Regions from separate parts of the Methylocystis sp. ATCC 49242 genome, predicted to be linked through region 3. Evidence: predicted binding sites of a transcription regulator. Region 3 holds the regulator's gene; each other region holds the start of a gene.
The links. The regulator PhoB, encoded in region 3, activates phosphate uptake and scavenging genes when phosphate is short. The targets are predictions, from matches to a motif close to TGTCATNNANCTGTCAT.
Positions count from the first base shown of each region.

Region 1: a site for PhoB is predicted at 5,077-5,093, ahead of MET49242_RS09790 (DUF2794 domain-containing protein). Genes of this name have one in related genera too.
Region 2: a site for PhoB is predicted at 7,805-7,821, ahead of MET49242_RS05855 (DUF47 domain-containing protein). Genes of this name have one in related genera too.

Region 1 is NZ_KE124774.1:1,573,567-1,583,093, reverse strand. Features, by position in the region: gene MET49242_RS09815 (MOSC domain-containing protein) at 1-366, shown strand, start outside; gene MET49242_RS09810 (DUF4167 domain-containing protein) at 373-1,257, opposite strand; gene prmC (peptide chain release factor N(5)-glutamine methyltransferase) at 1,806-2,702, opposite strand; gene htpG (molecular chaperone HtpG) at 2,729-4,648, opposite strand; gene MET49242_RS09790 (DUF2794 domain-containing protein) at 5,155-5,577, shown strand; gene MET49242_RS09785 (Bax inhibitor-1/YccA family protein) at 5,631-6,398, opposite strand; gene MET49242_RS23305 (hypothetical protein) at 7,011-7,796, shown strand; gene MET49242_RS09775 (lytic transglycosylase domain-containing protein) at 8,002-8,784, opposite strand; gene MET49242_RS09770 (YifB family Mg chelatase-like AAA ATPase) at 9,031-9,527, shown strand, end outside.
Region 2 is NZ_KE124774.1:825,325-834,851, forward strand. Features, by position in the region: gene MET49242_RS05810 (serine hydrolase) at 1-30, shown strand, start outside; gene MET49242_RS05815 (DnaJ domain-containing protein) at 91-807, opposite strand; gene MET49242_RS05820 (hypothetical protein) at 811-1,524, opposite strand; gene MET49242_RS05825 (DUF2478 domain-containing protein) at 1,688-2,218, shown strand; gene MET49242_RS05830 (hypothetical protein) at 2,352-3,227, shown strand; gene MET49242_RS05835 (transporter substrate-binding domain-containing protein) at 3,358-4,395, opposite strand; gene metC (cystathionine beta-lyase) at 4,483-5,664, shown strand; gene MET49242_RS05845 (NUDIX hydrolase) at 5,661-6,131, opposite strand; gene MET49242_RS05850 (inorganic phosphate transporter) at 6,128-7,126, opposite strand; gene MET49242_RS05855 (DUF47 domain-containing protein) at 7,137-7,781, opposite strand; gene MET49242_RS23950 (DUF2865 domain-containing protein) at 7,887-8,684, opposite strand; tRNA gene MET49242_RS05865 (tRNA-Arg) at 8,699-8,775, opposite strand; tRNA gene MET49242_RS05870 (tRNA-Arg) at 8,973-9,049, opposite strand; gene MET49242_RS05875 (ETC complex I subunit) at 9,071-9,382, opposite strand.
Region 3 is NZ_KE124774.1:2,847,039-2,856,565, reverse strand. Features, by position in the region: gene pstB (phosphate ABC transporter ATP-binding protein PstB) at 1-548, shown strand, start outside; gene phoU (phosphate signaling complex protein PhoU) at 571-1,290, shown strand; gene phoB (phosphate regulon transcriptional regulator PhoB) at 1,287-2,030, shown strand; gene MET49242_RS15920 (GcrA family cell cycle regulator) at 2,051-2,578, opposite strand; gene MET49242_RS15915 (aspartate aminotransferase family protein) at 3,028-4,224, shown strand; gene argF (ornithine carbamoyltransferase) at 4,224-5,168, shown strand; gene MET49242_RS15905 (Hsp33 family molecular chaperone) at 5,168-6,130, shown strand; gene MET49242_RS23485 (sensor histidine kinase) at 6,149-7,225, opposite strand; gene MET49242_RS15895 (fumarylacetoacetate hydrolase family protein) at 7,297-7,989, shown strand; gene MET49242_RS15890 (pyridoxal-dependent decarboxylase) at 8,110-9,527, shown strand, end outside.

The sequences.
Region 1 (9,527 bases), 1.3 Mb from region 3:
TTCACGGACTCGAAGTCGGGCTTCGTGTCCCTCGTCAATCTGGCGAGCGTGAAGGCGATCGAGGAGGTGCAGGGAGCCTCAGTCGATCCGCTGCGCTTTCGCGCCAACCTCTACATCGACAGGGCGGAGCGCTGGGCCGAGGCGGACTGGCCCGGAAAAACGTTTCAACTCGGCGGCGCGACGCTGACGGTGCTGAAGATGACCGACCGTTGCGCCGCCACGGGCGTCGAGCCGGGCTCCGGCCGGCGCGACATGGATCTTGTGCAGACGATCCGCAAGGCTTTCGGCCATATCGATTGCGGCGTCTACGCCCGCATCGAGAGGGGCGGGCGCGTCACCCGGGGCGACGCGCTCGCATTGGTCTGATCCCGATCAGATGTGGTCGGGCTCGAAGGGCAGTTCGCTCGCCTGCGGGGCTTCCTCCTGCCGCGATTCGCCAGCGGCCTCGTCGGCTGCGGCGCGCGGCCGGCGACGGCGGCGCGAGCTGAGGTGGAAGTTCACGCCTTCATGCTCCCGCGCGGCGGCGGGGCGGGAGGGCGTCGTCAGCGCGCTCTCGGGGGCCTCGGTCTCGCTGACGACCGGACGCGCCGGCGGGGCGGTGATGAACGACGGCAGAGCCGCGGCAGGCGCAGCCTCGGCGGTTTCGGACCGCTGGTGGAACCGTCGGCCGTCGCGATTACGCTCATAGGCGGCCTGATGGCGCGGGGGACGCTCGCCGCCTTCCCCATTTCGATCACGGCCACGCTCGCCATAGGGCGCACGCTCCGGCCGCGGCGCGCGCTCAATGCGCTCGGGGCGCATTTCGCCTATCGGGCGTTCCTCGAACGGTTGCGGCTGCGGTTGCGGCGGCTGGACGAAATGCGGCTGCGGCTGGGGTTGCGGCGCGAAAGGCTGCGGTTGGGCCTGATAGGCGGCCGGCGGCAGGCGCTCGGAGAGCGGCGCGAAACGGTCGGGCAGGGCCGCGAAATCGTCGTCGTCGTCGCCGAGATCGACCTCCGCCTCCATCTGCGGACGTCCGCCGAAGCCAGCGACCTGCTGCGCAGCCTGAGCGGCCGCGATCAGCCGGAAGTAGTGTTCGGCGTGCTGCAGCAGGCTCTCGGCCATGATCGTGTCGCCGGAGGACTGCGCGTCGCGCGCGAGCTGCAGATATTTCTCGGCGATATGCTGCGCGGTGCCGCGAATCTTCACGTCGGGGCCGTTCGACTCATAGGAGCGGGTGAGGGGATTGGGCCCCTTGCGGCCGCTGCGACCCCGCATTCTCTTGTTTTGTCCTGGTCTCATCAAACTCCCCGAGAGGTTCGCACGCACCGTGCGTTGTTTCGCTCTTTGACGGTCCGCTGCGTCGCTTCATTCATCCGCAGACTTGAAAGTACCGTCGGCACGGCCGGCCTTTCCGATCCTTCGCGCGCGGCGCAAGGCGTCTGCGCGCGCCCCACCTTGCGTATTCCCAAAATTGCCGTCGTTCCGCCCGCTGCACTTACCGTGCGCGTCGCCCGCGGCCCGCGCCGCAGGTCGAGCGAGCGACAAACGTCCGTGGCGGTCACACGTCACGCGCAGCTTCAAATTGATGCGCGTCGCGACAAATTCTTGTCGCCTCATTCCGCCGGGATCATGTCAGCTTCGACACCGGCTTTTTGCCGGCTGGTCCTTGGCTTCCGCTCACGCGGCGAAGCCGGATTTTTCGAGACCCCTATCTCGATGTCGACGATCAGCTGGATTTGATTTGACTATAGTGACTCGCTTCCCCGCCGCCAAGGGCGCGTGCGCGGGAAAGGGCAGAAAAACCGCGCACTGTAGCTAATATGTCACGACCGCGACCGCGCGCGCCGCGCCGCCACGACCCTTTCATGCCCGCCAAGGTCGCGGCCGACGCGTTCGACGCCGAATCCCTGCGCGCCGAGAAGCGAAGCGACGCTCACCGCCTGATCTGAGCCGACTTCGAAAGCCACGAGTCCGTCGTCCGCGACGAGCCGTGGCAGATCGTCGATGATCTCCCGGTAGCAGTCGAGCCCGTCGATGCCGCCGTCGAGCGCAAGCGCCGGATCATGAAGCCGCACCTCTGGGTCGAGCTGGGGGATTTCTCCCGCGCGCACATAGGGCGGGTTGGAGACGATGATGTCGAACCGCTCCGATAGCGCCGCCGCCCATCTGCCGCGCATCACGCTTGCGCGATTCGAAAATCCGCAACGCGCGAGATTATTCGCCGCCGCTGCGCAGGCCTGCGGGGAAAGGTCGACCGCCACCGCGCGCGCCCTCGGCAATTCGCTGAGCAGCGCGCAGACGATGGCTCCGGAGCCCGTGCCCAGATCGAGAATTGAAAGCGGTTCGTTGCGTTTCTCGCCGATCAGGTCGAGCGTCGTCTCGATCAGCGTTTCCGTATCGGGACGTGGATCGAGCACATCGGGGGCGACGAGAAGATCGAGCGTCCAGAAGCCGCGTTCGCCGAGAATGCGCGACACGGGCTCGCGCGCGGCGCGGCGCGCGGCATAGTGCGAAAGCGCGTCCGCATGCTCCTCCGCGAGCGGCGCCTGCGGTCGCATGGCGAGTTCGAGTCTCGAAAGATCGGCGGCGGCGCGCAGCAGCGCGCGCGCATCGTCATGCGCTTGCGTTTCTTCCACGCCGCCGGCGACCAGAAATTTAGCGACCTGCGCAATGGCCTGAGCGCGCGTGGGCGTTTCCTCGCGCGCTTCGGATGTCGTCATTGCGCCGCCGCCTGCGTCCATTGCCTTTACGCGTCTTTCGCGATGAGAGCGCTCAGTCGCCGCGTGAAGGCCACCGGATCGACCGGCGTTTCGCCATCCGCGACGCGCGCGAGATCGAGCAGCATATAGAGTCCATCCTTGGCGCCTTCGCGGCCCTTGTCGCGCAGATTTGCGGCAAGCGCGGCAATGGCCGCATGCCTTGGATTGATCTCCAGCACCGGCTTGCCGAACATCGATTTCTGTCCGCTCTCCGCGAGGATTCGTTCCAGTTGCCGGTCAAGTCCCCTGTCGGAGGCGACGAGGCAGGCGGCGCTTTCCGTCAATCGTGTCGAGACGCGCACGTCCTCGATATTTTCGGCGAGCGTTTCCTTCAGCGCGGCGACAAGGTCGCCGACTTCCGTCGCCGGAGTCGCGTCTTCCTTCGGCTCGTCGAGAAGCGCAATCGAATCGATGTCGGCCTGACCCTGCGTCACCGATTTGAAAGGCTTGCCATCGAAGCCCAGCGCGCTCGTGACCCAGAAGGAATCGACCGCGTCGTCGAGCAGCAGCACCTCGATTCCGCGCGCTCGGAATCCTTCGAGCTGCGGGCTCGCGGCAAGGCGCTTCGCATCGTCGCCGGCGATATAATAAATAGCCGTCTGGTTCTCGCGCAGATCGGCCACGTAATCCTTCAGCGTGCGCGTCTTCCCCTCGGACTTCGTCGAAGCGAAGCGCGCGATGGCGAAAAGACCGTCGCGACGGCTGGGATCCTCATGCAGGCCCTCCTTCAGAACGGCGCCGAAGTTCTCCCAGACTTTCGCGAATTTCTCCGGCTCATTTTCCGCGAGCTTCGTCAGCTCCTGAAGGATGCGCGTCGCGACCGCCTTGCCGATTGAGGCGATGACGGGACTTTTCTGAACCATCTCGCGCGAGACGTTGAGCGGAATGTCGGCGCTGTCGACGACGATGCGCACGAAACGCAGCCACGCCGGCATCAAGTCCACCTCGCGCGAGATCAGCACGCGGCGGACATAGAGCTTCGATTTGCTCTTGCGCCCCGGATCGAAGAGATCGAATGGCCGGCTGCCCGGAATGAAGGCAAGGACCGTATATTCCGTGCGGCCTTCCGCGCGCCAGTGCACGGTGAGGGCGGGTTCGTCGAACTGGCCGGACAATTGCCGGTAGAAGTCGAGATACTGCTCCTCCGTGATCTCCGATTTCGGCTTCGTCCACAGCGCGACGCCGTCGGCGATGCGCCGCGGCTCCTTGCCTGGCTCCTCGACGAGATCGATCGGCGTCGAGACGGCGCCGGAATGTTCGCGCACGATGCTCTCGATGCGCCACGGCTCGAGGAATTCGTCGCTTTCGGAATTGAGATGCAGCGTCACGCGCGCGCCGACCGGCGGCGCGTCTTCGAGCGCGAGCGGCGCGATCGAATATGTGCCCTTGCCCTGCGAGGTCCACAGCCAGGCCTTGTCCTCGCCGGCGCGGCGCGTCGCAACCTCGACATTGTCGGCGACCATGAACACCGAATAGAAGCCTACGCCGAATCGGCCGATGAGGGACGACCCCGCGTCCCTCCCTTCCTTGCCGATCTTTTCGAGGAAAGCGCGCGTGCCGGAATTGGCGATCGCGCCGAGCGCGCTGATGAGCTCGTCACGCGACATGCCGACACCATTGTCGGCGACGGTTATGGTGCGTTTCTCCTTGTCGAGCGAGATCGTCACCAGCGGCGCGCCCGCCATCGCGGCGAGTTTCTCGTTGGAAAGCGATTCGTAGCGCAGTTTCTCGCAGGCGTCGGCCGCGTTCGAGATCAGCTCGCGCAGGAACACCTCGCGCTCCGAATATACGGAATGCGTCATCAGCTCCAGGAGCTGCGTGACATCCGCCTCGAAGCCGAAATTGGCGGCTTCGCTCGGCTCGCGCGACAGGGAAGCGGCGTCGGCGGAAGCAGCGTCGTCAGTCATGGCGTCTCCAGAAGAAGATTCCTCTCCATCCCGGGAGAGAACGATAAAAGGGGGAAAATGGGCCGCAATCGGCCGCGCCCTTGAGTTCGTTATTCGTGACGATTTTGCAAGTCCGGAGCTTTGGAAAAAACGCCTGACCGCCGGCTGTGAACGCCGAATCGGCACGCTGTCCCGGATCTGCCGGGCAGACGAGCCGGCGCGGGAATATCCCGGCCGACCCGCCCATCGCCACGATAGCTCAGGATCCTCGCGCCGCGCGATTCCGGGGGGCTGGGGGGCTGACGAAAACCGGAAACGCCCATCGCGAAGCCTGTCGGGGCAACACGTAGATATTGTCTACATCGTTTGGCCTGCAAGGGGCTCAATACCGGCGGAAATGTGATTTTTCCTTTCCAATTTGCTAAGGCCGCGCCGATCGCCGCAATTATTGTCACGAGGCTGACATGAAAGGCTTGCCCCCGGCGTCGCATCGCGCGAACATGAGGAGGTTCGAGGAGAATCGTTGCATGGCGGAGTCGGAGACGACGGAGCCCAGCCCCTCCCGGCCCGCCCTCGTCGTGGTGGCGGGCGCCGGCCGCGCGCAACGGGGCGAGCAGAATCGCGGACGAGGCGAAGCGCGCAGCTACGCGCCAGTATCTTTCGATCGGCGCGAATTGAACATGCTCTTCAATCTGTATGGCGCGAAAGTCGCCGCCGGAGAGTGGCGGGATTACGCGCTGGACTTCACGCCGGCGAAGGCCGTCTTCTCCATCTTCCGCCGCTCGAGCGAGGCGCCGCTCTACCGTATCGAGAAAAATCCCGAACTCGCGCGTCGGCAGGGCGCCTATGCCGTCATCGCCGCCACCGGCCTCGTCATGCGCCGCGGGCATGATCTCGCACGCGTCATTCGCGTGCTCGATCGCGGGTTGAAACTGGTCGGCGCCGAATAGCGGCCAACAAAAAAGCCCCGCCGAAGCGGGGCTTTTCACGATCGCGGGGCGGATCAGTCGTTGCGCTGGCCGAACAGATACAGCAGCGACTGGAACATGTTGATGAAGTCGAGATAGAGCGAGAGGGCTCCGAACACGCTCTTCTTCTGCGCGACTTCATAGCCGTCGCCCTCGTAATACATGTCCTTGATGTTCTGCGTATCCCAGGCGGTCAGGCCGGCGAAGACCAGAACCGCAATGATCGACAGGGCGAACTGCAAGCCGGTGGACTGCAGGAACAGATTGACGAGTCCGGCGATGACAAGGCCCCACACGCCCATCACCAGGAAGGAGCCGAATGCCGACAGATCCCGCTTCGTCATGTAGCCATAAAGGCTGAGGCCGCCGAAAGCGGCTGCGGTGATGAAGAATATCCGCGCAATCGACGCGCCGGTGAAGACCAGCAGGATGGACGACATCGAAAGGCCCATCACCGCCGCGAAGGCGAAGAACAGATTGCGGGCCGTCGCCGCCGACATGGTGGTGGCGCGCGCGCCGAGGAACATCACGAAGGCGAGCGGCGACAGAATGATCACCCAACGCAGCGGCGAGGTGAAGATCATCTGGCCGAATGGGGTCAGAATGATCTGGCCGGCGCCGACCTTGGCCACCGAAAGCATGTAGGTGCCGAGCGCGACCAGGCCCGTGACGGCAAGGCCGATCGTCATGTAATTATAAACGCCGAGCATATAGGCGCGCAGCCCCTCGTCGATCTCGGCCGTCGTTGACCGAGCGACCCCGCGGCCGTAGCCGAAGCTCGTGTTGCGGTCGTAGTTTGACATTGTGACCCTCTCGATCTCCATGGCCAGTCGCCCGGACTTTACCGACGCGCTGTGGCCTTAGCCTCTCTGGCTACCTGCAATATGGCTTGGTCCAAACTGGGTGACAAGGCGGGCTCGGATGAACTCTTGTTAAGGTAATACTTGGCTTAATCGTTCCGGCGATCGTCCGCTTTCGACATCCCTCGGCCCCCGTTTTCGGGGGCGCCCGCGCCGCCGCCTTTCGCACAAGCGAAAGCGGCGCAAAAACCCTTCCGATCGGGCTACGACGGCTTATTTGTTGTAGGAATGGCGAAATTTGAATGCCGACAGGCCAGCTTTCCGGCTGCGTGATTAGTGCAGAGCGGTATAGATGACCGATTGTCGCACCCTTGCTGTCGCGCAAGAATGCGGTAACATTCGACAACGGCGTCGTCCGACCCTCACGGCCGCGGTGAGGGCAAAACGCGGCGCGAAGCAAACCCCAAGTGTCGCGTGTCCTTGTCGCACGAAGACCAGGAGGAGAATATGCGTGACGATGAATCTGCTCAGTTCAGTAGACTGAATGAGAGAATGTCGCGCCTCGTCTTATCGTTCGGCAGATCGGTGCGAGGCGCGTTGTCGGGTGCTCCGACGATGAGTTGCCGTGATCCGCTCCGGCTTCTGGCCGCCACAGCTCTTCTTGTCGTCGCGGGCGCGGCTGCTGCGCCGGCCGAGGCGCATGGGCGGCTTGGCGCCGCTGAGGGTCGGTGCCGCCTGTTCATCGGCCCCGACATCATGAATTTCACCGGTTATTTGCCCGAGGCCTCCAAGAACGAATTTTGCGAAGACATCCCCTCGACCGGCCCGATGATCATGGTGCTCGACGCCGAGCAGGCCGAGCTGCGAGACATGAAGGTTGAGCTGCGCATCGTCAAGGACGTCGGCGGCGAGGAAAAGGAAAACGAAAATCTTGAAGCGGTGACCGTGGCTTACCGCGAGCCGAAGATCTATCCGACCGGCACGATCAATTTCGAGCATACTTTCAACGAGCCCGGCTATTTCGTCGGCATCGTGACCGTGATCGGCGAGCATGGCGAGCGTTGGGTGTCGCGCTTCCCATTCTCCGTCGACAAGACTTTCATGCGCGATCTGCCAGTCTATCTGATGATGGGTCTCGGCGTGCTGGCGGTCGCAGGCATTTATCTCGTCCACCGCAGGCGCAACCCGCCGCCGCAGATCGCGACCGCCGCCGCAGCCTTCAAATCGCCGCCGCCCCTTTCCGATTCGGGACTCGGGGATGACGCCGACCCACAAGGCGCAGACCATGGAGAGACGACGGCAAATCAGGATGGGGAGGCGGAAAGTCCGGACAAGCCGAGCGCCGGCAAGGCGAAGGACGATCCGGACGACGCTGACAATTATCGCGCCGCCGCCGAGTAGCCGCTCCGTTAGCGCCGGCGAAGATTTGCCGGCGCGACCACTTGCTCCCTTCTGGCGAGTTCGCGAGAGAGGGCAATAGCGGGCTCTCTGAGATTTCAGAGATAATTCAAGAGAGAGCGCCCGGCCAAACCGTGTTCTATATCAACGGTGCGCAAACCCTTTCAGATTTGCGCACCGAATCGCGCGTGCTCCCGCTCCCGAAGGATCAATCGGACTCGCCGCCCCCGCCATCGATCTGACGGCCAATAATGGCGATGGCCCGTTGGTAGACCGAAGCGGCGTTCCAAGCCTGAATCGCATCGAAATTGGGCTCGCCGGGCTGATATCCTGCGCCCGGACGCCACCCGTGAGCCCGGAGGAAATTCGCCGTCGCGGAAAGCGCGGCGCCCGCGTTGTCGAGATTGCCGCCGCCGCCGTAGTTGAGGATATTCTTGGGCAGGAATTGCGTCTGACCGATCTCGCCGTGCATGGACCCGCGCGCGTTTGGCGACAGCGTTCCGTGATCGATCAGCGTGAGCGCTGCGTTCAGCTGGTCCGTGAAATAATCCGACCGGCGGCAGTCATAGGCCAGCGTCGCAATAGCCGAGAGCGCGTGCTGATTCCCTAGCACGGCGCCGAACCCCGTCTCCATGCCCCAGATGGCCAGAAGCGGTCCCGGCGGGACCCCGTAGCGTTGCTGAATTGACGAAAACAGCGCCGCCTGGGAGCGCTTGAGCGAACGCCCCCGCGCGACGATGGCCGAGGCGCCGCGTTTGGCCATGAACTGATCGAGCGAGAGGCGGAAACTTTTCTGGCCGCGATCGGCCGAGATGGTAGCTGTATTATAATGGGTTCCCATCAGGGCGTCGATCGCGCCCGGTCCGTGTCCGCTGGCGCGCGCTTCTTCGGCGAAATCCTGCTTCCAGCGCTCGAAACCGCCGGGGCCGTTGCCGCATTGCGCGGCGCTCGCGGAAGGCGCAGAACCGAGCGTCGCAGCCGTGAAAACCATTGCCGCAGAGCTTCTCCACAAAAGATTTCGCATAGTATGGCCTCCTTCTGGATAAACCTTCGAGTCGAGAGGAGCCTAAACAATTTTGTCTTCTCGGCAACTGCCGCGCCAATGAATCCGCCGCGGCGCGACGGTCCGGGACCCTCGAGCCACATGAGGCGTTCTCACATTGTTCTTGCGCGTGAAAAGCTTGAACGCTACTTTGGTGCTGTTTCAGGCTTTGCCGAATTTTTCGGAGCGCAGGTCATGGCGGTGAGAGTTGCGACGGTCGCATTCGAAGGCGTCGAGGCGCGGCCAGTCGACGTGCAGGTGCAAATCACGAGCGGCTCCGTTGTCTTCAACGTCGTTGGCCTTGGGGACAAGGCCGTCGCCGAATCGCGGGAGCGCGTGCGCGCCGCGCTCATCGCCTCCGGGCTCGCCCTGCCCGCGAAGCGCATTACGGTCAATCTCGCGCCCGCGGACATGCCGAAGGAGGGGAGCCATTACGATCTTCCCATTGCGCTGGGCGTCATGGCGGCGATCGGCGCCATTCCTTCGGACGCGCTCGACGGTTTCGTCGTGCTCGGCGAACTCGCGCTCGATGGAACGTTGACCCCGGTCGCGGGCGTGTTGCCGGCGGCGGTGGCCGCCAACTCGCGGGGGCAGGGGCTGATCTGCCCGCGCGAATGTGGTCCGGAGGCCGCATGGGCGTCGCGCGACATGGAGGTGCTGGCGCCGCGTTCGCTCATCCAGCTCGTCAATCA
Region 2 (9,527 bases), 2.0 Mb from region 3:
GGCTTCTCCTGCTTCACCACCAAGAACTAAGAGGGGCGCGCCGCTATGTCCGCCAGCTGGGATCAGAACTTCGGCTCTGGTCGGCGCCCCTCAATGATGTCGCCGCATCAGGACATCCTTGGCTTCATTCACCCGGGCCGCCAGAGCCGTCGTCCCGCCAAGGTCTGGATGAAATTTCTTCATCAGATCGCGGTGCGCCCGCGCGATTTCGTCGGCCGCCGCGCCTTTTTTCAGCCCGAGGATTTCATAGGCTTCGTCCTCGGAAATCGTGCCCGCTCGGCGAGCGCGCGCCTCGCCCGCGCCGAAGCCCCCCGCGTTCTGGTTCGCATCGCCTGCCGCACGCCATCCGGGAAAGCGGCGATCCAGATACGCCTCTAGCAGGCGCGCTCCGTCGGGATCGTCCCGCTGGCAGATCGCGTAAAGTTCGAGGAGCGCGGGACGGGCGAGAGAAGAAAGACGTTTCCCCTCATCCTTTCCCGCAAGGATGACTCCGCTGATCGCGCCGGTGGAGTGATCGAGCTCCATCTCGATCATCGCGGAACGGACGCGGGATACGCCAGCGCCCCCTGCCCCAGCGTTACGCAATCCCCGGGGGACCGAAAAACCCATCAGCCAGAAGCCGAACCCTCCGAGCGCCAGCCCGAGGTCGAGCCGCCCGCGCAGCAGTAGCAGCCCGCCGAGCGCCATGAGCGCGAAGCCGCCGCCCCGCCGGATGATCTGCGCCAGCGCCGCGGGCGAGGCTTTGGTGTAGGCCTTCAACGCGACCAGCGTAAGAACGAGCGCGAAAAATCCGAGAAGGACAGGCATGGCTTATCTTGCCCCCATCTGCGACAGAAGCAGGCGCGCGGCTCCCTCGCCCCGCTCCGCCCGACGCTCCAGCTCCATCATCCCGCCGACGGCGTAGGCCGCCGCCGCGCCTAGCAGTTCCGCGAGGCGACGCGGGGCCGACGAGTCGAAGGCCACATGGGCGCCGCCCGTGAGGCGAGCGATTTCGCGATAGGCGCGCTGCGTCTCCAGGTCGGCCCCCTCCTGAAACATGAAGGCTTTGAGCCCCAGCAATCCGAGTTCTCCGGCGGTCGACGCGAGAGCGTCGGGGTTTTCCTCCATCGCGTCGCCGATATAGACCAGAGCGCCCACGCGCTGTGCGCGGGTTTCATCGAGCGCATGGCTCAGCACCCTGCCGATCTGGGTCTTGCCGCCGCGACAGGAAATCTTCGCCATCAGGGCGCCAAGCCCCTCGCCGCCCGAGACGAAACGTGAAGCGCGGCATTCTCCGAACCCTCGAAAATAAACCAGCTGAACATCCAGTCCGCCATGCGCGGCGGTCGTGCGGAACATTTCGCCCTGTATCGACTGCGCCAGATCCCAGGTGGGCTGTCGGCTCATCGTGGCGTCGAGCGCGAAAATCAGGCGTCCCCGCGAGGCGCGCGAATCCGTGACGCTTCTCGCCTTTTCGAGAAATGCGTCGATCGCACTATTCTGTGCGGGTCGCGTCGCCGGCGTCTTGTTCAGGTCATCGCCCACGGCAGTTCACGTCGCTTGATGGTAACGCTATATAAAATCGGGCGTCGCCTCTTGCAAAACAAGTGGCCGCAGAGGGGGCGAAGCGGCTTGCGCGCGCCCACGCCGAAGATTGCTCGCCTGGCTTTCGCGAAAACGGCGAGCGACGCAGCCGACGAGGCGTCAAGTGATCCGCAACGAGCTTCCTCCCACGCCCATCGCCGCCTTGCCGGCGCAAGACAGCGAAAATGTGCAAAGTCTCATGCGCCGATTCGCGGAAGAGCTGGCCGCGGCCGGCGTGCGTATCGCGGGGGTGACGCAGACGCGCGTCGCCGACCCGGATGGAAAGACGCGCATCATGCTGCGCGATCTGTCCTGCGGCGCGCATTATCCGATCTCGCAGGATCTCGGCCGCGGCTCGGTCGCTTGCAATCTCGACACGGGCGAACTCGCCATGGCCTGCGCCGCCGTGGAGCGCGCCGCGCGCGCAGGCGCCGACCTGATCGTGATCAGTAAATTCGCAAAGCAGGAGGCGAGCCGCGGCGGCCTTTGCGACGCCTTCCGCGCCGCCATGACCGCGCGCATTCCGGTGATCGCGGCGGTGTCGCCGCATTTCCGCGAGGAGTGGAGCGTCTTTGCGGGCCCGCTCGCCGAGGATGTCGCGCCGGATCGCGAGGCTCTTTCCCGCTGGTGGACGCGGGTGAGAAATCCGAATTGAAACGACGAGCACGACGACGCAATCTGTGACATGTTTGATGTCGCGAGGGGCACGCTCAAGCGCGATAGCGGATGCGCCGCCGGGTCTGACCGACGTGGCGAGGCGGGCTTTGGAAGCGAGGGGGGAAACGCGGATGAGACGATACAAGTCGCTACTGCTGGCCATCGGCGCAATTCTGGCTTCAGCCGTTCTGCCTTGCGCGGGACAGGCGGAAGAGGCCTCCGGACGAAGCGCCAATGCGTATGGCTACAACAATTTCGATCCATACACGCCAATATTCACCAGATTCCAGGTCAAGGACGTAATGACGAGCGATAGCCGGTTCACATACCTGCTCCTCGCCGACGCAATAAACTACGAACCGCTTCTGGTGGCGCGCGGAACCCAGGTGCATATGGGCTTCTGGTCCGGCTGGGGCAATCACGGGAGCCTTGTGCGGCTTCTGGACAATATCAATGAAGGCCAGAACCCCGGTTACGACAGAAAGAAATGCAGCTCGGACTCGACCGAGCGAAATTGCGCCATCTGGGACGAGGGGCAGACCACATCCTTGCAATATCCGTCTTATGTGAGGATGTTGGTGGAGCACTGGTATGACCGCGGCAACGCAGGACCAAGCGCCTGGACGGTGCCAATTTATGGGCGAATTTACAGAAACATAAATCCGCTGACCTTCGAGCAGGCCGACGTCATTTGGGGCAAATATTCGCAACGATATGCGGACATGGCGCAGGAATTCTATCTTAGAACCGGCAAACCTGTGAAAGTCTGGTGTTTTGTCGAAGGCGCCCGGAAGAACCGCATTTTCTACGCTTACGAATATCCTGAGCTGCAAAGACTCGAACGCGCCGGCGTCGTGCGGGTCTATTGCGCGAAGAATCAAAACGCGAAATGGACGAATCCGAACGATTGGACCGTCGGGTTGGGCTCAGCCAGTTGCAACAAGGACTCTGCGCCTGTCGCTCCGCGCGTTCCCGGCGAAATCATCAACGTGAGCAACAGAAAGTAAGATCGGTCGCCCGGTCAGGGAACTGCGGAGGATCGGGTTTCTTCGCCGCCGCCTAAAAGGAGACGCCGCGTCATTCGACAAGGCGTCTTCATTTGTAACGGAAACCAATAAAAGTTTGCGCCGCCCCCCGTCACCGGACTGGCGGCGCATACATCAGCCCGCCGTTGCTCCACAGGGCGTTGATCCGCCGGTCCATCGCCATAGGGGTCGCCGGCCCCAGATTGCGATCGAACATGTCGCCGTAATTGCCGATGTGCTTGATGATCCGAAAGGCCCAGTTCTTCGCGAGACCGAGACCCGCCCCGAGATCTCCGTCCACCCCCACCAGCCGGCGAATGTCGGGATTTTCCGACTTCAGCGCGAGATCGGCGTTGAGGATCGAAACCTGCAGCTCCTCCGCGTTGATCATGGCGTAGAGCGTCCAGCGCACGATGTTGAGCCATTGGTCGTCGCCTTGCCGCACGACAGGCCCGCGCGGCGCCTTCGACAGCATGTCCGGCAGGACGGCGTGGTCGGCCGGCGAGGCGAATTTCGCGCGCGCCGCATAGAGCATGGAGGCGTCGGCCGTCAGCGCGTCGCACTTCCCGGCCTCATAGCCGGCGGCCGCCTCCTCGAAGGTCTCGAAGGCGCGCGGCTCATAGGGAGCCTTGCGCACATTGAAGAAATCGGCGAGCGTCAGCTCATAGGACGTGCCACGCTGCACGCAGACCGAGACGCCCGATAGGTCCCGCGCCGAGGCGAAGCTGCGCTGCCGCCGCACCAGAAAGGTCTGGCCGTCATATAATGAGACCCCCGCATAGATGATGCGCTGGCCGGTGTCTCGCGACTGCGTCCAGGGCGCGCCGCTGGCAAGAAGATCAACCCAATTGCCCTGTAACGACGCAGCGCGCTCCTTCGCCGGGAGCGCCGAATACATCACTTTTGTCGGATCGTCGAAAATCGCCGAGGCAAGGGCGCGGCAAATATCGACGTCGAATCCGCGCCATTCGTTTCCGTCGAGCGGCTCGGCGAAGCCGTCCGCTTCGGTCATGCCGCAGATGACAAAGCCGCGTTTGAGGATTTCACTGAGCGTCGGACCAATCTCGATTTGCGCCTCCGCATCCTGCGCGGCGGCCAGCGCGCACATAACCGCCAGAGCGACGGCGAGGAAAAAGCGTCGGGCGATCATGGACGGGCTCGGATTCGGTTGGTCGGTATATTAGTTTGGCGCCGGCCCGGCGCAAGCTGGGGGCCCATGGGCGCGCCGGGGAATAGCATGAGCACTGATAATCGGAAAAAGCGGCGGAAAATGCGCATGGACACATTGGTGACCCAGGCCGGCCGCGCGCCATTCGATCATTTCGGCTTCGTCAATCCGCCGATCTATCGCGGCTCCACGGTGCTTTTCCCCACGCTCGCCGATCTCGAAGCGCTGCGGCAGCCCTACACCTACGGCACCAAGGGCACGCCAACGACGCGCGCGCTGGAGGACGCCTGGAGCGAAATCGCCGGCGCTGCGGACACAGTGCTGGTCCCCTCCGGCCTTGCGGCCATCGCCCTCGCCTTGCTCACTGCGACGCACGCCGGCGCCCACGTACTTGTCGTCGATTCGGCCTATCAGCCGACACGGAGTTTCTGTGACGGTTTTCTGAAGCGCTTCGGGGTAACGACGGAATATTACGATCCGCGGATCGGCGCCGAAATCGCCGCGCTGATAAGGCCCGAGACGACGGCGGTGCTGCTCGAATCGCCCGGCTCGCAGAGCATGGAGATACAGGACGTTCCCGCCATCGCCGCGGCGGCGCGGGAGAGAGGCGCTTGCGTCATCATCGACAATACCTGGGCGACGCCGCTTTACTTCCCGCCGCACGAACGCGGCTGCGATCTCGCAATCGAGGCCGGAACCAAATATCTCTCCGGTCATTCAGACTTGCTGCTCGGCCTCATTTCCGCAAACGCCAAATGGGCGAAGCGTCTGCGCGCAACCTTCAACATGTTCGCAATGGGCGCCGGGCCTGACGACGCCTCGCTCGCTCTGCGCGGTTTGCGCACCATGGCGCTGCGCTTGCGCGAACAGGAGCGAGCGGCGCTCGAAATCGCCCGCTGGCTTTCGGCGCGTCCGGAGGTGTCCCGCGTGCTGCACCCCGCCCTGCCCGACCATCCGGGCCACGCCCTCTGGAAGCGCGATTTCTCGGGCGCCTCGGGCGTGTTTTCGGTCATTCTGAAACCTGTGTCGAAACAGGCCGTCGCCGCCTTTGTCGACGGACTCGAGCTCTTCGGAATCGGCTTTTCCTGGGGCGGCTACGAGAGCCTCGTGATCCCCTTCGACTGCTCGTCCTATCGCACGGCGACCCGCTGGGTTGCGGAAGGCCCCGCCCTGCGTTTTTCGATCGGGCTGGAGGATGTCGCGGATCTCGAGGAGGATCTGGAAGCGGGCTTTGCGCGCCTAAACGCCTAAGCCTTCAGCGCCGCGCCGAAAGCCAGGATGATCTCGCGCAATTGCAGCTCGTCCACCTGTTCGGCGGCGATCCTGTAGGGAAACCAGTGCGTGACGCGCTGGCCCTTTTCCGGCCATTTCTTGCGCTGACGCTCGACACGCAGGGAAAACACCTCCACGCGACAGGTGACGGAAGCGCCGCCTTTCATGCGCTTGTCATACTCGTAGTCGCCGAGCTTGGTCTTCTCGATCTTGCCGTGCAGACCCGCTTCCTGCGTGGCCTCGATGGCGGCGGCGATATGGGGCTTGCGGCCCTTCATCGGCCAGCCCTTGGGGATCACCCAGCGCTTCGTGTCGCGCGAGGTTGCGAGAAGGATCTCGACGCCCTCCTCCTCGCTAATGCGCCATGGCAGGGCCGCATATTGAACCCGGGTCGCGGCGCCGTCAGCTTTCTTCCTGGCCTTCGGCGCCTTTTTGGCAGCCTTCATCCGGCTAGCCTCGCCAACGTGTAAAACATTGCCGCGATGAAGGCCGCCATCGGCATGGTGATGATCCATGCGACGACAATATCCTTGGCGATGTTCCAGCGAACGGCCGACGCCCGTCTTGCGGCCCCGACGCCGACTATGGCGCCGGTGATCGTATGCGTCGTCGAAACCGGAATGCCGAAACCCGTAGCCAGAAACAGGGTGATCGCCCCGCCCGTCTCGGCGCAGAAGCCCTGCATGGGCGTGAGTCGCGTGATCTTCGAGCCCATGGTGTGGACGATCCGCCAGCCGCCGAAGAGGGTGCCAAGGCCCATCGCGGCCTGACAGGTCAGCACCACCCAGAAGGGCACATGAAACTCGCCGCCATAGACGCCATGCGAGTAAAGCAGCACCGCAATGATGCCCATCGTCTTCTGCGCATCATTGCCGCCATGGCCGAGGGAGTAAAGCGAAGCAGAAACAAATTGCAATGTGCGGAAAAGCCTGTCGACCGCGGCAGGACTCCTGCGCACGAAAATCCACGACACCGCCAGCACCAGCATGAGCGCCAGCACGAAACCCAGCGCCGGGGAGAGCACAATTGCGGAGCCGGTCTTCAACAGGCCGCTCCAGACGATGGCTCCGGTTCCGATCTTGGCCACGCCGGCGCCGACGAGGCCGCCGACGAGCGCATGCGAACTCGACGACGGAATGCCCAGCGCCCAGGTGACGAGATTCCAGACGATGGCGCCCATCAGCGCGCCGAAGATCACTTTGTCGTCAATGATTTCCGGCGAGATGATGCCGGTGCCGATGGTCTGCGCAACATGCAGGCCAAAGAAAAGGAAGGCGATGAAATTGAACGCCGCCGCCCAGAAGACCGCATATTGCGGGCGCAGCACGCGCGTCGATACGATCGTGGCGATGGAGTTGGCGGCGTCGTGCAGACCATTGAGGAAGTCGAAAGCCAGCGCCACGGCGATGAGGCCATAAAGAAGGAACGCGGAATCGGCCACGCGTATCCCCTCAGTTGTGCTCGATGACGATGCCCGTCACCCGATTCGCCACATCCTCGAAACCATCGACGACCTTCTCCAGATGGCCGTAGATCTCGGCTCCGACCACGAAAGCCATCGGATCACTGTGGCGATGCGCGCGGAACAGCTCCTTCAGCCCCTGGTCGTGGATCCCGTCGGCCTCTTCCTCGATGCGGGAGATTTCCTCGCTGAAGCTGTTCAGTTTGCCGGCGTTCTGATGCATCGCGCGCAGCAGCGGAATCGCCGCGCGGGTCAGATCCGCGGCCTGCACGATGATGTCCCCCATCCGACGCATTTGCGGATCGAACTCCCGCGTCTCATAGAGAAGCGTCGCCTTGGCTGTCTGATGCATCTGATCGATCGTATCGTCCATCGCGGTGATCAGATCACGGATGTCGCTGCGGTCGAATGGCGTGATGAAGGTGCGCCGCACGGCGAGCAGCGTGTCGCGCGTGATCGCGTCAGCCTCGTGTTCCTGACGGCGAATTTCCTGGCTGCATGGAAAGACGTTGTCACCGCCCTCCAGAAGCGTCCGCAACCCCTTCGATCCCGCGACAAGCGTCTCCGCGTGCTTCTCGAAGAGGTCGAAGAAACGCTCCTCTCTGGGCATGAGCGCCTGAAACCAAGACAGCATCGTCGCCTCCGCCGGTTCGCCGCTGTCACAAATCTGTCACAAACGACAGCGGCACTTAGCCGGCCTGGCGGCCCGCTGTAAAGCGCTAAAGCGACCGCGATGCGACTAACGCGTTGTGGTTCCGGTCCGATCGGCCTTGCTTAGCTCGACCGCCTGTTCTTGCGGCGTCAAAATCTCGGATAGCGACGGGTTCCTCGCCGGAGCGCGATTCAGGACCATCCGGAGACGCTGGCGAACCTGCGACGGCACGAAAGATGCGCGGTTGAGCGGCACCAGTGTCGTTCCACTGTAAACGAAGGCGCCGTTGGCCTCGACGACGATGTCGCCGGAGTGCAGCGTGGGGTCCGTGAGCGCGGTGCGCTCGAAAAATGCCGCCGAGGATTTCGGGTCATTGCAGGAGCAGTTGACAGACGCCTTGTCGCGGAAGGCGAAGGCTGTCTTGAGCGCCGTATAGCGTTCGCCCTTGTAATTGCGCGCCGTCTCTATGCTCCCGCCGTCGTAGATCTCCATCGGCGCGGAAGGACAGGCGAATTCGCAGGATTGCTGCCGCGTGGCGCGGGTCGATTTTATCAAGGGGAAATAATAGCCGTCGCAGATGCGCACACAGTAGCCGCCCGTCGACGGCTCGCCCTGTCCCGGCCCCCCTTCTCCAGGCTTGGCGAAACGCAACTCGCCGACGGCGCCTTTATGGGCGCTCGCGCGGCGGCTCGACGCCGAATCGCGGGGCGCGCGCGGCGGCGGAGCCGAAGGCCTGGCCGGCGTCGGGTCCGGACCGAAGAGAAATTCGAGCAGGCCCTCGGCCTGCCCTTCCGCGGGAGCCAACAGAAATGCCGCTGCAAGGCCCGCGGCGATCGCTGCAAATATTGGACGGATGCGCCGCATTGCTTCTGTTTCCGTTTTCATTTCCCGCGTCGCGCTGGTGACCCCGGCAGGATTCGAACCTGCGACCCACTGCTTCGAAGGCAGTTGCTCTATCCAGCTGAGCTACGGAGCCCGAGCTACGCGAACGCAAGCTGCTACCAAAATATGTCGTTTCTGGCGACGCTCATAAGAATCGTCTCAATGGCGGACAAGCCTATATCAGACTTCGCCGTAAACTGTGCACTGGCTCACACGCGCCACTGGAATAGCGGCGAATTCGGGGAATGTCTCGGCGGGCTGCATCCGATGATTTTCGCCGCAAAACGCGGCTGGCGACCCCGGCAGGATTCGAACCTGCGACCTACTGCTTAGAAGGCAGTTGCTCTATCCAGCTGAGCTACGGGGCCGTGAGGACGGCAAATCTCCTGTCAATGTGTCCAGAGACCGATGCGGCTGGTCTTGAAATTATCCGAATAGGAAGCTGTGCGCCGCGCCGCAAGGTTCTCCTTGGGCTCCTCGACGCGATAAGGAATGCCGTTGCGCTCTGCGTAGGCGATCGCCTCTTCCTTGGTGTCGAATCGCAGGCGCACCTGCTGCTTCATGTCGCCGGAGCTGGTCCAGCCCATCAGCGGGTCGATCGTGCGCGGCGATTCCGGATCGAAATCGAGCCGCCACGGTTTGACGGCTCCCGGACCTGATTGGGTGGCGCTCGGCGCCGGACGATAGATTCGGGCGGTCATTTCAACCTCACGATTTAGAAGGCGGGGAAAACCACCGCTGCGCCGGCTCGGCTTCCGCCCATCGGACGCCGACGCCAGCCGCTCGACGTTCTTCGTAATGGGCCGACAATTTTTTGCAACCTCATCTTCGCGGCCGGGGGAGAAC
Region 3 (9,527 bases):
GAGAGAACATTCTCGATCCCGCCGTCGATATCAATGCGCTGCGTTCGCGCGTCGGCATGATCTTCCAGAAGCCGACGCCCTTTCCTATGTCGATTTACGAGAACATCGCCTTCGGCATCCGCCTTTACGAGAAGCTTTCGCGCGGCGACATGGATGCCCGCGTCGAGGAGGCGCTGCGCGGCGCGGCGCTGTGGGATGAGGTGAAGGACAAGCTGCACACCAGCGGGCTCGGCCTTTCGGGCGGTCAGCAACAGCGACTTTGCATCGCGCGCAGCGTCGCCGTGCAGCCGGAGGTCATCCTCTTCGACGAACCCTGTTCGGCCCTCGATCCGATCTCGACCGCGAAGGTGGAGGAGCTGATCGAGGAACTCGCCAATCAGTACACCATCGCGATCGTCACGCACAACATGCAGCAGGCGGTGCGCGTCTCGGACTACACGGCCTTCATGTATCTCGGGGAGCTCGTCGAATTCGGCGACACCGACGAGGTTTTCAACAAGCCGAGAGAAAAGCGCACCCTCGATTACATCACTGGCCGCTTCGGCTGATCTGAATCAAGGAATGATCGCCATGAGCGAACATATCGTCAAATCCTACGACCGCGATCTCGAGGCGCTCGGACGCCGCATCGCGGAGATGGGCGGCATCGCCGAGAAAATGCTCGCGGAAGCGATGGAGGCGCTGTCGACCTGCAACGTCGATCTCGCCCATCGCGTCGTCGCGAGCGACGCGCGTCTCGACGCGCTGCATCGCGAGATCGAGGAAAGCGCGGTCCTGACGATCGCGCGGCGCCAGCCTCTTGCGGTGGATCTGCGCGAATGCATCGCCGCGATCCGCATCGCGGGCGACATCGAGCGGATCGGCGACCTCGCCAAGAACATCGCCAAGCGCACGCTGAAGATCGCGTCGGAAGCGCGCTTTCCGCGCGCCCTCGTGGGCCTCAAGTCGATGCATGAAATCGCGTCGATGCAATTGAAGGACGTCCTCGACGCTTATGCGTTGCGCGACGTCGAGCGCGCGCGGGCGGTGTGGGAGACCGACGCCGATCTCGACGCGCTCGAGGATTCGGTGTTTCGCGATCTTCTCACCTTCATGATGGAGGATCCGCGCAACATCTCCTTCTGCACGCATCTTCTGTTCTGCTCGAAGAATCTCGAGCGCATCGGCGACCACACGACGAATATTTCCGAGACGATCGTCTATCTCGTGACCGGCGAGCCGATGCCGACCGAGCGGCCGAAAATACGCGTCGCCCAGTTCGGCGGAGACAGTGAAGAGGCTTCGCAATGAATGACAGCATTCCCGCGGTAATGCGGGAGGGCAAGAGCGATCGCGCGCCGCGCATACTGGTTGTCGAAGACGAAGCGTCGCTCGCGCTCCTTCTCACTTACAATCTCGAAGCCGAAGGCTATCAGGTCGAGCATGTCGACAATGGCGACGAGGCGGAGCTGCGCATCGCGGAAACGCCGCCCGACCTCGTCATTCTCGACTGGATGCTGCCGGGCGTCTCGGGTCTCGAAATTTGCAGACGCCTGCGCGCGCGCGAGGCCTGCCGCGACATGCCGATCATCATGCTGACGGCGCGCGGCGAGGAAAGCGAACGCGTGCGCGGTCTTTCCGTCGGCGCCGACGATTACGTGGTGAAGCCCTTCTCGACGCCGGAGCTGATGGCGCGCGTGCGCGCGCTGCTGCGTCGCGCGCGCCCGGAGCGCGTCGCCTCGAAGTTGAGGCTGGGCGACATTGATCTCGACCGCGACACGCATCGCGTGCGCCGGTCGGGCCGAGAGATTCATCTCGGCCCCACGGAATATCGGTTGCTGGAATATTTCATGGAGAAGCCGGGCCGCGTCTTCACGCGCGCGCAACTTCTCGACAGCGTCTGGGGCATGTCGGCGGAAATCGACGAGCGCACTGTCGACGTCCATGTCGGCCGTCTGCGCAAGGCGTTGATCCGCGGGCGGGAGAAGGATCCGATCCGCACGGTGCGCGGCGCCGGCTATTCCTTCGACGAAACATTCGGCCGCGACTGAAGTCGCGGCCTTTCATTTTGTCAGGCGTAGCGCGGCGCGCGCAGCTGGTCGCGGGCGCGGCGGCGATCCTGCGCGGGCTGATAGGCGACGCGCGCGTGATAGGCGCAATAGGGGCCGCCGCCGATCGGCGACTTGCCGCCGCAGAAGCGGAATTCCGGCGTCGTCGGATCGCCCATCGGCCAGCGGCACATCGACTCCCGCAGGTCCATCAGCGTCACGCGCTCCGACATCGGGATCACGACTTCTTCCTCCTGCGGCTGCGCGCGGGCGACGACCATCGCCTGCGGCGCGAAGGCGAGCGCCACATTGCCATGCACGACATGGCCGGCTGCGCGCGGCTGCGGCGCCGCCTGACGCTGCGCCTTTGCGGCGCGCGGTCGCGGCGCGGCGGCGGTCTTGGCGCGCTCCGCGAGACCCAGACGATGGATCTTTCCGATCACCGCGTTGCGCGTGATGCCGGGTCCAAGTTCGGCTGCGACCTGGCTCGCGCTGAGTCCGTCGCTCCAAAGTTTACGCAACAGCTCGACGCGTTCATCGGTCCAAGACATATCTGTCCTCCACTCGGTCGGTTCGAGCGCGGATTTAGAATCCTTCACCGCCCGCTGCGCTGGAGGGCGCCAGCGGCGACTTGACGCGGATCGAAACTCGAGAAACGCCGGGCGCGACATGCAGCCAGCGCCGGCAGGAAACGTTACTGACCCAGTTGAATCACGGGCGGGAGTCGCTGGCAAGCGAAAGGCGGCGTTCTCAACAGGCTTTCTGCAAGCTTTGTGCAAGGGTGTTGCTCTCAAGACTCAGTTCGAAGGTCACGGAACGCCTGCAAACCGATTCCTCGCCCGCGCCATAGGACCGCCGCGTCGGCATTCGAGGCCCGAGATTTGACCGCAGAGGCGCGGGCGCATAAAATCAAGGGCTCAAAATGCCGCCCTGAAAAGGGCGGCGCTTTGTTTTTCAGCCCCGCACGGCGTTGCGGTCGCCTGAGCACTGGAGCACGGTTTTGAATTCTGCGCTTTATCCGACCTATGCGCGGGCCGACATCTCTTTCGCGCGCGGCGAAGGCGCCTGGCTCGTCGCCGAGAACGGCGACCGCTATCTGGACTTCGCGTCGGGCGTCGCCGTCCTGTCGCTGGGTCACGAGCATCCGCATCTCGTCGCGACGCTGAAGGCCGCAGCCGAACAGCCCTGGCATGTCTCCAATCTGTTTCGCATCCCGCAGGCCGAGCGTCTCGCCCGGCGCCTCGCCGAGGCGACTTTCGCCGACATCGTCTTCTTCACCAACTCCGGCGCCGAGGCGGTCGAAGCCGCGATCAAGACCGCGCGTAAATATCATGCCGCGAACGGCCAGCCGGAACGCTATCGTCTGATCACTTTCGAGGGCGCCTTCCACGGCCGCACGCTCGCGACCATCGCCGCCGGCGGCAATCCGAAATATCTCGAGGGCTTCGGCCCGCCGGTCGAGGGTTTCGATCAGGTTCCCTTCGCCGATCTCGACGCGGTCGAGAAGGCCATCACGGATGAAACGGCGGGCGTGCTGCTGGAGCCCATTCAGGGCGAGGGCGGACTGCGCGTCTTCCCGCCGGCTTTCCTCTCCGACATTCGCAAGCTGTGCGACGCGCGCGGCCTGCTGCTCGTGCTCGACGAAGTGCAATGCGGCGTCGGCCGCACGGGGAAATTCCTCGCCTGCGAACATGCCGGCGTCACGCCCGACGTCGTCGCGCTCGCCAAGGGGCTCGGCGGCGGATTCCCTATCGGCGCCTGCCTTGCGACGCGCGAGGCGGCGAAAGGGATGACGGCCGGCACGCATGGTTCGACTTTCGGCGGCAATCCGCTGGCGACGGCTGTCGGCTCCGCCGTGCTCGACGTGGTGCTGGAAGACGGCTTCATGCTCCGCGTCGCGCGGCTCGGCGCCTTGCTGCGCCAGCGTCTCGCGGAGCTCGAGGACCGCTATCCTGCGATCATCGGGGAAGTGCGCGGCGAAGGGCTCATGTTCGGCCTCAAGACGCGCGTCCCCAATGGCGACTTCGCCGCCGCCGCGCGCGCGGAAGGGTTGCTCACCGTGCTCGCCGGCGACAATGTCGTGCGACTGCTGCCGCCGCTCATCATCGACGAGAGCGATATCGCCGAGGCCGTCCGGCGTCTCTTCGCCGCCTGCGCGCGGCTTGCGGCTCCGGCGGCGAAACTGGGAGCGGCCTGATGACCGCGCATTCCATGACAAGGCCACGCCATTTCCTCGACATCTGCGATCATTCCGGCGAAGAGCTTCGACGCATCCTCGATCTCGCCAAGTCGCTGAAAGCGAAGCGTGTGAAGGGCGTGGAGCCGACCGGGCGCCCGCTCGCCGGCAAATATCTCGGCATGATCTTCGACAAGCCCTCGACCCGCACGCGCGTCTCCTTCGACGTCGCCATGCGCGATCTCGGCGGCGAGACGATCATGCTCACCGGCAATGAAATGCAGATCGGCCGCGGCGAGACCATCGCCGACACGGCGCGCGTGCTTTCGCGCTTCCTCGACGCGATCATGATCCGCATCCTCTCGCATGAAGATCTGACGGAACTCGCGCGCCACGCGACTGTCCCGGTCATCAACGGGCTCACCAAGCTCTCGCATCCCTGCCAGATCATGGCCGACGTGCTCACCTTCGAGGAGCATTGCGGGCCGATCTCGGGGCGCACGGTCGCCTGGATCGGCGACGCCAATAATGTGCTCGCGAGCTGGGTGCATGCGGCGGCGCGCTTCGGCTTTGCGATCAATGTCGCGACCCCGGCCGAACTTTCGCCGGCCGCTGAGCTTGTCGACTGGGCGAAAGCCAATGGCGTGGCGATGAACGTCACGCGCGACCCCTACGCCGCCGTCGCGGGAACCGATGCGGTCATCACCGACTGCTGGGTGTCGATGGGCGACAGGGACGAGGATTTCCGCCGCAAGGTTCTCGCGCCCTATCAGGTCGACGCGAAGCTGATGCGCGCCGCCGACAAGGACGCGGTGTTCATGCATTGCCTGCCGGCGCATCGCGGCGAGGAAGTCACGGACGAAGTGATCGACGGGCCGCAGTCGGTTGTTTTCGACGAGGCCGAGAACCGCCTGCATGCCCAGAAGGGCGTGCTCGCCTGGTGTCTCGCGCCGGGCGCGGCGTGATGGCCGAGGCGCCGAGCAGGCCGGTCTCTTTCGAGGCGCAGGACGATCGCGTGCTCCCTTTCGCAGTGGAGCCGCTCGACCTGCGCGGGCGCCTCGTGCGGCTGGGGCCGACCGTCGACTCCATTCTCTCGCACTACGATTACCCGCCGCAGGTCGCGCGCCTGCTCGGCGAAGCGATCGCGCTTGCGACGCTGCTCGGCTCGATCCTCGAGTCGCACGGGCGATTCCAGTTGCAGACGCGCAGCGACGGCCCCGTCGACATGCTGGTCGTGGATTACGACGCGCCGGGCAAGCTGCGCGGCTTCGCGCGTTTCGATCTCGCGCGCGTCGAGGAGATGACCGACCCGGCGCCGTCGGCGCTCCTGGGGCGCGGCCATCTCGCCCTCACCATCGAGCGCGAGGAGGACGCCGCGCGCTATCAGGGCGTCGTGCCGCTCGAGGGCGAGAGCCTCGCGGAGGCGGCGCATATGTATTTCCGCCAGTCCGAGCAGATCCCCTCCTATGTGCGCCTCGCCGTCGGCGAGGTCGTGACGCCGCAGGGCCGCAGCTGGCGGGCGGGCGGCCTGCTGCTGCAATATCTGCCCTCGGGCGGCGCAAGGGCGCGCGACCTGTCGCCGGGCGACGCGCCGGAGGGCGCGGGCGTTCTCGACGAAGCCGATGAGGACGACGCCTGGACGGAAGGTCAGGCCCTTGCGGCGACGATCGAGGACCATGAGCTGATCGACCCCGGCCTGTCGGGCGAGCGCTTGCTCTACCGCCTGTTCCACGAGCGCGGCGTGAAGGTCTTCGCCGAACGCGCGCTGGAGGAATTCTGCCGCTGCTCGACCGAGCGCATCGAGAAGCTGCTCAGGAGCTTCACGCAGCAGGAGCGCGCCGACATGGTCGGCGACGACGGCCGCATCGGCGTCACCTGCGAATTCTGCTCCACCTATCGCAGCTTCGATCCGGCGGCGTTCGCCTGAGACGCCGGCGAGGGCGTCTCAGTTGTCCGGGGCGGCGTCCGCCGCGGGCGCGGACAGCGTCACCCGCGTCCCTTTCCCCGGCGCGCTGTCCAGGACGAGCGTCGCGCCTCCGAGCCTTGCGCGTTCGCGCATCCCCGTCACCCCGAAATGACCCGGCGTCGGCGCCGACGGATCGAAACCGGTCCCGTCGTCCTCCACCAGAAGCCGCGTCACGCCGGCGTCCTTCGCCAGTGCGACGCGGACGCGCCTTGCGCCGGCGTGCAACTCGATGTTGCGCAGCGCCTCGCGCAGCACGGCCGCGAAGAGCTGCTCGGTCTCGCGCGGCAGTTCGGCGCTGGGAAAACCGAATTCAACCGTCACCGCAATATCGCCCATGCGTTCCGAGAAGCCGTCGACGATACGGCGCAGATCATACAGGTCGCGCCGCTCCTCGCGCGTGCGCGCGATCGCCTCGCGCGCCTCCTGAAGGCCCTCGCGCGCCTGCACGTCGAGCATGGCGAGCGCCACCCTCGCCTCCGCGTCATTGGTCTTCCTGGCGATGAGCCGCGACTGTGTGATGAGCGTCACCATGGAGCGCACGAGCGTGTCGTGCAGGTCGTGGGCGATCCGCAGCCGCTCATTGGCGATCGCCGCCGCCTGGGCCTCCTCCTGCGCCTTCTCGCGCTCCACCCGCAGCCTTGCGGCGGCGGCGTCCGCCTGCTGCTGAAGCAACTGCTTCTCGCGCCGCTCCGAGGCCAGCAGGCGGTCGATCTGGTCGCCGCCGTGGTCGGGCGCGGTGACGACGACGAAACCCCGCGCGGCGGCGTCCCAGGCGATGGAGATCGTCACGCGCGGCGCTTCGGGCGCCGCGCGCATGGACGGCAGGACGATCTCGCCGCCTCTCTCCTTCAGCGCGGCGAGGCTTTCCTCCATATGCAACAGCAGCGGGGCGCTGCAGGCTTTCTCTCCTTCGTCCGGCAGCCACGCGCTGAGGCGCCCCAGACGGCGCGCGACTGTCAGCCCGTCGTCCACGAGCGCGACGCCCAGTTGCCCGCGCGCTAGCGCGTCGGCAAAAACATCCTTTTCCGCCTTGGACTTGTCCATAACGGGCAACATAGCGCGATTTTTCGCAAATCGCTCTATAAGTTGGCGGAAAATTGAAGCTTGAAGGTTTCGTGGAGCCCCGGATGTCCGAGAATTTCGTCATTCCCCCGCCGCCGCCCCCAAGCGTCGCCGTCGCCGGCGGCGGCCTTTTCCCGGTCCGCCGCATCTTCTGCGTTGCGCTCAATTATGCGGAGCACGCGCGCGAGATGGGCAAGGAGCCGGGAGCCGAACCGCCCTTCTTCTTCACCAAGCCGGCGGACGCCGTCGTGGCCGACGGGGCGACGATTCCCTTCCCGAGCCTGACGCGCAATCTTCACCACGAGATCGAACTCGTCGTGGCGCTCCAGTCCGGCGGTTCCGATATTCCAGTCGAGCGGGCGCTCGACTGCGTCTATGGCTACGCCGCCGGCATCGACCTCACCCGCCGCGACCTTCAGACGGAGGCGCGCAACGCCGGCCGCCCGTGGGACATGTCCAAGGGCTTCGACAATTCCGCGCCGATGGGGGTCATCCAGCCCGCCGCCAGGATCGGCCATCCCGCGCGCGGGCGCATCACGCTCTCCGTCGACGGCGCGCCGCGCCAGCAGGGCGATCTTTCGGACATGATCCTGGGCGTTCCCGGGATCATCGCGGAGCTGTCGCGCTTCGTGGCGCTTGCGGCGGGAGACCTGATCTTCACCGGCACGCCGGTCGGCGTCGGCGCGCTCCAGCCGGGGGACCGGGCGGAGGGCGTGATCGAGGGCGTCGGTTCGGTCGTCGTAAACCTCGAAAAATAAGGGCGGTTGCGCCCGGCGGGCATTACCGGCTATTTGCTGTCAAGATGGATCGTCAACGACGATCGACCGCAACCGGATTGCGCCTTCCCGTGAACCGCCGGCGCGCGAGCCTTTAAGATCATGACGCAGCCGGTCGATCTCGACCCCGAAGACTGGGAAGATTTCCGCTCGAAGAGCCATCGCGCGCTCGACGAGATGATCGACTATCTGCGCGATTTGCGCGAGCGCCCGGTCTGGCGGGCGCCGACCGAGGAGGCGAAGGCGCGCTTCGACCGCGACCTTCCCGTCGAGGAGCGCGATTTCGCGGATGTGCTGAAGGACTTCGACCGCTACATAAAGCCCTTCGCCACCGGCAACATCCATCCGATGTTCATGGGCTGGGTGCAGGGCGCCGGCACGCCGGTCGGCATGATCGCGGAAATGCTCGCCGCCGGCCTGAACTCCAATTGCGGCGGGCGCAATCACATCGCCATCGACGTCGAGCGCCAGATCGCGAAATGGATGGCGCAGGCCTTCGGCTTTCCGCAGGACGCGTCGGGCATTTTCGTCACCGGCACGTCCATGGCGAATTTCCTCTCGCTGCTCGTCGCGCGCGATCAGGCCTATGGCGAGAGCGACGTGCGATTGAACGGGCTGTGCGCGCAGAGCGGCCAGCTCATCGCCTACGCCTCGCGCGAGGCGCACAATTGCGTGCGGCAGGCGATGGAGCTCGCCGGGCTGGGCGCGCGTCATCTGCGGCTCATCCCCTCCGACGAGCGCCGGGCGATGAAGATCAGCTATCTGCGCCACGCCATCGCCGCCGACCGGGCGGCGGGATTCCGGCCCTTCCTCATCGTCGGCACGGCGGGGACGGTCGATACGGGCGCGATCGACCCGCTCGACCGCCTCGCCGACGTCGCGCACACCGAAGACATGTGGTTCCATGTCGACGGCGCCTTCGGGGCGCTGGCCGCCCTGTCGCCGGCGCTCAAACCTCTCGTAAAGGGGCTGGAGCGCGCCGACAGCATCGCCTTCGACTTCCACAAATGGCTGCACGCCCCTTATGACGCGGGCTTTTTTCTGGTGCGCGACCCCAAAGCCCACAAGCGGGCTTTCGCCGCCAACGCCGCCTATCTCACGCGCGCCCCGCGCGGGCTCGCGGCGGGCGAGACCTGGCCCTGCGACCTCGGCCCCGATCTCTCGCGGGGTTTTCGCGCTCTGAAGGCGTGGATGACGATCGAGACCTTCGGCGCGAAAAAGCTCGGCCAATGCATCGAGCAGACCTGCCGCATGGCGAAGCGGCTGGAGGCGTGGATCGAGGGAAGCGGTAATTTCTTCATGCGCGCGCCGGTGTCGCTCAACATCGTCTGCTTCGGCGTGACGGGCGACGACGACGGCTCGCTCGCCCGCGAGATCGTGATGGAGCTGCACGAGCGCGGCGAGGCGGCCCCCTCGCTCACCATCCTCGACGGCGTCCCGGCGATCCGCGCGGCGATCATCAATCACCGCACCCATGAGGAAGACATCGACGCCTTCACGATCTATCTGGAGGCCGCCCT